Regions from separate parts of the Mesorhizobium sp. P2_D1 genome, predicted to be linked through region 2. Evidence: predicted binding sites of a transcription regulator. Region 2 holds the regulator's gene; each other region holds the start of a gene.
What was found. Region 2 encodes PhoB, which activates phosphate uptake and scavenging genes when phosphate is short. Its sites were predicted from a motif close to TGTCATNNANCTGTCAT; they were not measured.
Positions count from the first base shown of each region.

Region 1: a site for PhoB is predicted at 1,330-1,346, ahead of ppk2 (polyphosphate kinase 2). Genes of this name have one in related genera too.
Region 3: a site for PhoB is predicted at 777-793, ahead of phnC (phosphonate ABC transporter ATP-binding protein). Genes of this name have one in related genera too.
Region 4: a site for PhoB is predicted at 1,392-1,408, ahead of AC1D0I_RS01745 (PhoX family protein). Genes of this name have one in related genera too.

Region 1 covers NZ_JBFUDZ010000056.1:29,877-32,080, forward strand. Annotated here, with positions in the region: gene AC1D0I_RS27480 (aldo/keto reductase) at 138-1,181, opposite strand; gene ppk2 (polyphosphate kinase 2) at 1,453-2,204, shown strand, end outside.
Region 2 covers NZ_JBFUDZ010000020.1:68,603-70,806, reverse strand. Annotated here, with positions in the region: gene phoU (phosphate signaling complex protein PhoU) at 1-462, shown strand, start outside; gene phoB (phosphate regulon transcriptional regulator PhoB) at 482-1,171, shown strand; gene AC1D0I_RS16605 (ROK family protein) at 1,326-2,204, opposite strand, start outside.
Region 3 covers NZ_JBFUDZ010000067.1:21,012-23,215, reverse strand. Annotated here, with positions in the region: gene AC1D0I_RS29055 (DUF1868 domain-containing protein) at 18-728, shown strand; gene phnC (phosphonate ABC transporter ATP-binding protein) at 863-1,711, shown strand; gene phnD (phosphonate ABC transporter substrate-binding protein) at 1,813-2,204, shown strand, end outside.
Region 4 covers NZ_JBFUDZ010000001.1:357,903-360,106, forward strand. Annotated here, with positions in the region: gene AC1D0I_RS01745 (PhoX family protein) at 1-1,324, opposite strand, end outside; gene AC1D0I_RS01750 (hypothetical protein) at 1,649-2,152, shown strand.

The sequences.
Region 1 (2,204 bases), on a different contig from region 2:
AGGACGCGTCTCCCTGCTCGTGCTCTACAAATACTTTGTGCTCAGCGGCCAGATCGAGCCTGATGCCGAGGTCTGGCGCTATATCACGGGTTAAGAGCGGGCTTCGTCCGCCGAGCCCCGCCGCAAACCTCGCGTGGTCACACGCCGCTGCGGTCAATCACCAGATCGGCGGGACCAAAACGGTCCTTTGCCGTCAGTTGCTGGTGCCAGTAGGGATAGAGCACGGGTGGCCGGCTGACCGTGTCTAGGCGGTCACGCTCTTCGCCGGTCAGCACCAGGCTTGCCGCGGCGATGTTGTCGCGGAACTGCGTTTCGGTCCTGCCGCCGATCACCAGCGAACTGACCGCCGGCCGGCCGAGCAGCCAGGCCAGCGCAACCTGCGCCGCCGACACGCCGCGCTGCGTGCCGATCTCGACAAGGATATCGACGATCCGCCAGAGGCGGTCCTCGTCGCGGATCGGCGGCTCCGACCAGCCGGCAAGCTGGCGGGCGGTCGGGCTGTCGCGGCGGTATTTGCCGGACAGCAATCCGCCGGCAAGCGGGCTCCAGACCAGCACACCCAGCCCCTGGTCGACCGAAATCGGCAGCAATTCATATTCCGCCTCGCGCGCTTCCAGCGTGTAGTGGATCTGCTGGGTGACGAAGCGCGGCTGGTGATGGCTGTCGCTGATGCCGAGCGCCTTCATCACCTGCCAGCCGGAATAGTTGGAGCAGCCGACATAGCGGACCTTGCCCTGGGCAACCAGCGTATCGAGCGCGGCGATGGTTTCCTCGAGCGGCGTCGTACCGTCCCATTCGTGCAGGAAGTAGATGTCGATGACATCGGTCTTCAACCGCTTCAGGCTCTTCTCGCATTCGCGGATCAGGTGATAACGCGACAGGCCTTCATCGTTGGGACCTTTGCCGATCCGCATCCGCGCCTTGGAGGCGATCAGCACGTCGCCCTTGCGCTTGCCGCCGAGCGCCTCGCCGATGATCTCTTCGGAGATACCGTTCGAATAGACATTGGCGGTGTCGATGACATTGATGCCGGCATCGATGCAAAGATCGATCATCCGGCGCGCCTCGTCGAGGTCGGTCTTGCCGACAGCCGAAAATGCGCCGGCACCGCCGAAGGTCATGGTGCCCATGGTCAAGGTCGAAACTTTCAATCCGGAACGGCCGAGGGTGCGGTATTCCATGTCAGTCCTCGCGATTTTGTTGTTGAAAGGCAGTGCCCGGACGGGCCTGCCACATTTGTAGGACAATTCGAGCCGCTTGTCGCCATGCCACGACGATGGATCGATCATGCCTCGCGGAATTTGCAGTGGTGGTAGTCTCGCCCCAGGCTGCAATAAAACCGTCATTGCCGGCCTATATTGAAGTCGGCTCAGGTGTTGCCACTCCGGGACGCAGGCCAGGGGTTGGGGCGCCGGACGTGGATCGACAGGGCTTGCAAGCGGAGCAGCTGATATGACCGAGCTAAAACAGAATTCTCCTGCCAGGGACTGGCTTGAGGCCGAGCTCGCCGACACGCTCGACGAGGACTATGAGCTCGAAATGTCGGAGCCGGCGCTGTCGATGGAGATCGCCAAGATCTACAAGAACTCGCATCCGCCATCGATCGATCGCATGCAGTATTTTCGCGACCTGATCACCTTGCAATCCGAGCTGATCAAACTGCAGTCCTGGGTCGCCTATCACAGGAAGAAGCTGGTGGTGATCTTCGAGGGCCGCGACTCCGCCGGCAAGGGTGGCGTCATCAAGCGCATCACGCAGCGGCTCAATCCGCGCATCTGCCGCGTCGTCGCACTCCCGGCACCGACCGAGCGCGAGAAGTCGCAATGGTATTTCCAGCGCTATGTGCCGCATCTGCCGGCCGGCGGCGAAATCGTGCTGTTCGACCGCTCCTGGTACAACCGCTCCGGTGTCGAAAGGGTGATGGGTTTTGCAGAGCCCGATCAGGTCGAAGAATTCTTCCGCGACGTGCCGGAGTTCGAGCGCATGCTGGTCCGCTCCGGCGTCACCGTGGTCAAATACTGGTTCTCGATCACCGACGAGGAGCAGCAGATGCGCTTCCTGATGCGCATCCACGATCCGATGAAGCAGTGGAAGCTGTCGCCGATGGACCTGCAGTCGCGCGTGCGCTGGGAGCAGTACACCAAGGCCAAGGAAGAGACCTTTGCCCGCACCAACATTCCCGAAGCGCCCTGGTTCATCGTCGA
Region 2 (2,204 bases):
CATGTCGTCGGTTCGATCCGCATGGCCGGCGACCTCGAGCGCATTGGCGACCTTGCCAAGAATATCGCCAAGCGCGTCGGCACCGTCGGCCTCAGCGTCACCCCGCGCGACCTGTCGCACTCCATCGACGCAATGGCGCAGCTGGTGCTGATCCAGGTGCAGGGCGTCATCGAGGAATATACGGCACGCGATGCGGCGGCGCTGGCGAAGCTGCGCGCCGACGACGAGCGCATCGACGTCAAGTACACCTCCGTGTTCCGCGAACTCCTGACCTACATGATGGAAGACCCGCGCAACATCACCGCCTGCACGCATCTTTTGTTCTGCGCCAAGAACCTTGAGCGCATCGGCGATCACGTCACCAACATCGCGGAAAATGCGTATTATGTTTTGACCGGCACGCAGCTGCCCGCCAATCGTCCGAAGCAGGACGAGACGGCGATGTCCGCGCCGGCGGCATGACGGCAGGGATGACCAGTCGATGATCGCGCCACGCATCATGGTGGTGGAGGATGAGGAGCCGCTGGGTGTGCTGCTCCGCTACAATCTGGAGTCCGAGGGCTACCAGGTCGAGGTGGTGACGCGCGGCGACGAGGCCGAGATCCGGCTGCAGGAGAACGTCCCCGACCTTCTGGTGCTGGACTGGATGGTACCGGCGGTTTCCGGTATCGAACTCTGCCGCCGGCTAAGGATGCGTCCAGAGACCGAGCGGCTGCCGATCATCATGCTGACCGCGCGTGGCGAGGAAAGCGATCGTGTGCGCGGCCTCTCGACAGGCGCCGACGATTATCTGGTCAAGCCGTTCTCGACGCCGGAGTTCATGGCCAGGGTCAAGGCGCTGCTGCGCCGCGCCAAGCCGGAAGTGCTGTCCAGCGTGCTCAAGGTCGGCGACATCGTGCTCGATCGTGAATCGCACAGGGTCTATCGCAAGAAGAGCGAGATCCGGCTCGGACCGACCGAATTCCGCCTGCTCGAATTCATGATGCGCCATCCCGGCCGCGTGTTCTCGCGCAGCCAGCTGCTCGACAATGTCTGGGGCGAGACGATCTACATCGACGAACGCACGGTCGACGTGCATGTCGGCCGGCTGCGCAAGGCGGTCAACAATGGCCGCATGCCCGATGTCATCCGCACCATTCGTGGGGCGGGCTACGCAATCCGGGAAGATTAGGGATCTGCTGATATTCAGGTGATGCCGGCCTGCGAACGGCAGTTTCCTGCGCTTCCGGTACTCACGGATCCAAATGTCCGCTCCGTTCCGGTTCTCGGAACCCGCCATTCTCGACTCGGCCTAACCTGAATCTCAACACATCCCGGCGCGTTATTCACGCAACGTTCTTGCCACCGAGGCCGGATCTCGCCTGCGTGCCGGGCGCGAAAATCTCCTGGTCTACGAAGGTCAGTGCCCGCGTGGCGCAGCCTTCGCGGATCAGTGGCAGTTCGTTCGGTTCGGTGTCGAAGGAAATCGATTGCGAATGCTGGCCGCCGGCGGTCTGAGCAATGGCCTCGCGCAATGCCGGCTCGATCAGGTCGAAGGCCGCGGCGCTGACACCGACCATGGCGACGGGCGCCGGATCGATCAGCGCGAACAGGCTGCCGAGACCGTAGCCGAGTGCCTCGCCGGCCTTGCGATAGGCCTCGCGCTCGGGTCCATCCCTCTCGCGGGCCGCGGTCGCCAGCGCGCGCATGTCGGCATCACTGACATCGGCGACCGGTTCCGCATCCTCACTCATCTGCCTTGCGTTGCGCCAGATGGCGTAGTTGCCGGCATAGGCCTCGACGCAGCCGCGCCGCCCGCAGCGGCACAGCGCGCCGTGCGGCCGATGGATCATATGGCCGAACTCGCCGCCCGAGGAATGAGTGCCGGTGAACAGCTCGCCCTTCAGCACCAGGCCCATGCCGATGCCGTGCGACAACAGGATGGCGATGAAGTCGTCGCGGTAGCGATCAGGGTCGCGCCAGCGCAACGCTATCGCCATCATATTGCAGTCGTTCTCCATGGTGGCGGGGATGCCGAACTCGTCCTCGAGTATGTCGGCGAAGGCGATGTCGGTGTGCGGCGTGATCGGCGACCACAGCATGGCGCGGGCTCGAGTGTCGGTGATGCCCTGGATCGCCAACGCGATGCGGGCGACACTGCGGACGTCGAGGTCGGGGTCTTCGAGACGACGCCGTACGATGGCAACGCATTCACCGACCAGCGC
Region 3 (2,204 bases), on a different contig from region 2:
CTGCCCTGGAGATCGCAATGCCTGTTTCAGTCAGACCCTCGCTCGCCGGATTCTTTGCCGGCTCCAATCCGAAGCCACCGGTTCATCTCGGCACGCGCTACGACATGTCGGGCAATTTCCTGATCGAGCCCGGCAACACGGTCGTCAGCCATCTCGTCAGCGGTTCGCCCTCCGAGGCCGTGGTGCTTGAGGTGCGCGACCGGATGCTGGCGATGCCCGATGCCGACCGGCTGGCCTTCACCCCCGTCTCCAGCCTGCACATGACGCTGTTCCAGGGCATCATCGAATATCGCCGCCGCTTGCCCTACTGGCCACATGACGTGCCGCTCGACACCAGCATCGACGCCATGACCCGCCTCTATTTGGAACGCTTGAAGGGCTTCAACGGCCTCGGCCCGTTCAACATCAAGGTGGTCGAAATCGTACCGACCGGCCTCACCGTCGCCGGCGCGACCGACGAGGACGTGCGCATCATGCGCGCCTGGCGCGARTCCTTGGCGGTGCCGTTCGGCTACCGGCATCCCGACCATGACAGCTACGTCTTCCACATCACCTTCGCATATCAGATCCAGCGTCTTGCGGATGACAGGGCGGCCGCATGGCAGCAACTGTTCGATGACTCTCTCGCGCTTTTCGCGCGGCAGGCTCCGGCGATCGAGATCAAGGCGCCGGCCTTCTGCAGCTTCAGGGACATGGAGCATTTCGAGGAGTTGCAGGTGCTCAGCTGATCGACACCACCAGGCGCCTGACGCCGCGCCTGTGGGCAGTAACAAAACTGACATCAATCCGACACCGCAGGTTCATGGCGCTGCGCTAGCGAAGTTCTTAACAGACCTTCAACGCGACTGGACTGGAAACGACCATGTCAGCCACGCTCGAAATCCGCGGCGTCACCCGACGATTTGGCAAGAACACTGCCGTCAGCGATATCAACGTCTCGATCCCGCAGGGTCAGATGGTTGGCATTATCGGCCGTTCGGGTGCCGGCAAATCAACCCTWCTTCGCATGATCAATCGTCTCATCGATCCCAGCCAGGGATCGATTTTTTTTGACGGCGCCGAGGTTTCCCAGCTCCGCGGTTCGCCGCTCCGGCGCTGGCAGCGCGACTGCGCCATGATCTTCCAGCAATTCAACCTGGTGCCGCGCCTCGACGTGCTGACCAATGTGCTGCTCGGCAAGCTGAACCACCGTTCGACCATCTCGAACCTGCTCGGCATGTTTTCCCGCGCCGAGTGCGCCGAGGCGGTCGCCGCGCTCGGGCGGCTCGACATTGCCCGCACCGCAATGCAGCCTGCCGGTACTTTGTCGGGTGGCCAGCAGCAGCGCGTCGCCATTGCCCGCGCCATGATGCAGCAGCCCAAGGTGATCCTCGCCGACGAGCCGATCGCTTCGCTCGACCCACTCAACGCCAAGGTGGTGATGGATTCACTGCAGGACATCAATCTGCGCGAAGGCATCACCGTCGTCACCAATCTGCACACGCTGGACACTGCCCGCGCCTACTGCAACCGCATCATCGGCATGGCCGCCGGCAAGGTCGTCTTCGACGGCCCGCCGGAAGAGCTCAACCGCGAGGCCGTCCGCCTCGTCTATGGCGCCGACAGCAATGGCGGCGAAATCTCCGAGGCCATCACCTCGACCAGCATCGCCTACAAGCAAAAGATCACTGCATCCGCCGGACCGCTCGAGCCCGCATTCCCGGGATATTGAGTCAAGAAAGAGCGACCTGGATCGCCAGCCCGCGTCAAGGGCACCTGTCAGAATAACCAACGCTACCGGCGCGGGGCCGGAACCCACAGGAGAGATATCCAATGTTCAGGAAGATGGTTTTCAGCGCCGTTTCGGTGCTCGCCATGGCAACCAGCATGGCCCACGCCGCCGATATGAAGGAATTCCGCGTCGGCATCCTCGGCGGCGAGAACGAAACCGACCGGCTGCGCAACTACCAGTGCCTGGCCGACCATCTGAAGGCCGAATTCGGTTTCGAGAAGGTCTCGCTGTTCCCCGCCGCCGACTATGACGGCGTCATCCAGGGCCTGCTCGGCGGCACCCTCGACTTCGCCGAACTCGGCGCTTCCGGCTATGCCAGCATCGCCCTCAAGGACCCGAAGGCGGTAACCCCGATCCTCACCACCCAGCAGACCGACGGCGCCACCGGCTACTATTCGATCGGCCTGGCGCTCAAGTCTTCCGGCATCACCGA
Region 4 (2,204 bases), on a different contig from region 2:
GTGTCTCGATCAGCACGTCGGCCTGGCTGGCAAAGCCGTTTTCGGCAGTCAGCGGACCCTGGCCGAAGACGATCGGCAGCCACTCGACGGAGCCGTCTTCGGCGAACTTGGCGACATGCAGCGTGCCGTCGTCGAGCAGATCCTTGTTGGCCGCGAGGTCATTGGGATTGAACTTACCGCTGGTGACGAACTTGTAGGCATAGTCGAAGCGCTCGTCATCGCCGAGATAGAAGACGACGCGGCCATCCTTGGCGACGATCGATTCGGCGCCCTCGTGCTTGAAGCGGCCCATGGCGGTGCGCTTCCTCGGCGTCGAGGTCGGATCGTTGACATCGACCTCGACGATCCAGCCGAAGCGGTTGGCCTCGTTCGGTTCCTTGGCCAGGTCGAAGCGGTCATAGTGCGCCGCCCATTCATAGGCGCCTTCGGGAATGCCGAGGCGCTTGTAGTTGGCGGCTTCCTTGTGGCCCTCGGGCAATTCTCCGGAGAAATAGCCGTGGATGTTCTCTTCGGCCATCACATAGGTACCCCACGGCGTGACGCCGCCGGCGCAATTGTTGAAGGTGCCCAAAACCTTCGTGCCGGACGGGTCGGCATTGGTCTTGACGCGGTCATGGCCGGCAACCGGGCCGGACAGCGCCATTTCGGTGTTGGAAGTAATGCGGCGGTTGAGCTTGCCGTCGCGCACCACTTGCCATTTGCCGCCGTCCTTGCGGATCTCGACGATGGTGCCGCCATGCGCCGCCATCTCGACATCGACCTGTTCCTTGCTGAGCGGCGCGACGTCGGCCGACTTCTTGCCGTCCTTCTCGACGATCTTGACGATGCCCGGGAACATCAGATGCGGGTTGGTGTATTCGTGGTTGACGACCAGCAGGCCGTGTTCGGCCGAACCGTCGATCGCGATGTAGCCGACATAGTCGTTGTTGTAGCCGAACTGTTTCGCCTGCGCCTGCGCCGATTGCTTGGTCGGGTCGAACTCCGGCGAATCGGCAAACAGCGGATCGCCCCAGCGCAACAGCACATCGGCATCGTAGCCCGGCGCGACATGGTGCTTGTCGTCGATGCCGGCCTCCAGCTCGTCGAACGCGAAGGCGGAGCCTTCGGCGGCCCGGGCCTGGTCGGCGCTGACCAGCGCCAGCGGGCTGACGGTGGCGGCGATCGCCGAGACGGCCAGCGAGCCTTTCAGGAAACCACGGCGCGAGAACCGCGCGGCGATGATCTCGCCCATGGTGCGGTTGTCGGTGGGATTGGTGGCCGGTCCGGCGTTTTCTTCGAGCAGGCTGGTGCGGAATTTGGCGTCGGGGGAGCGATGTTCGGTCATCTGGCTTGCCTCTGGCTTTGCGGGTGGCTGGAGCGTGTTGCCTGTTCAACCCCCTTATAGTCACCTGATCACATTTTCGTGACATCAAAAGCCTTTCAGCCGCGACAGCATTCTGAGACGTCGGCTAAGCACTCTGCGAGCAGCACGTAACACTGGGACAAAGGTCCCTTGTCAGGTCCGGCAAAGGTCCCTTGGCGGCACCGCATCGGTCGTGGGCCGGTTACGCGAGGCCGCCATGTCGGCGATGGTGGGTCCCTTGCGAAAACGCCGGCGGTGAAATCCGCCTGCCTGAAATCCGCCTGCCTGATCGAAGAGGAGACCAGGATGCGCAGATCGATCGCGACCCGCTGTTGCTGGCTGGCGCTGAGGGCGACCTCGGCACTGGCGCTGGCCATCGCCCCCTATCAACTCGCTTTCCACGGCTCTGGTCCGGGCATCGTTGCCGCAAGCGCGCATGCCAAGGATGGCGGACATGGCAGTGGCGGTGGCGGCGGTGGAAACGGCAGCGGCGGGAGCGGCGGCAGTGGCAACAGCAGCGACGGAAACGGTAACTCCGGAAACGCTGGCGGAGACAATGGCGCCGGCGACGATCACGGCGCAGCCGGCAATTCCGGGGTCGGCAAAGGTCACGACGATGATGGAGATCACGTCAATGCGAAAACCGGCGACAGGGTCGAAGTAGACGGCAACACAATCGAGGTCGAGCATCCCGACGGCATCACGGAAGAGATCGAGAACGGCCGTTTCCAGATGAAGGATGCACTCGGCCGCACGATTGTCGAACGTCCGGCGACTGCAAACGACATCAGTCGTCTTCGGGCCTTGTGAAGCAGAAGGCCCTGTGAGGCAGGTCAACCGGGGAACGACCAGTTTGACAAGT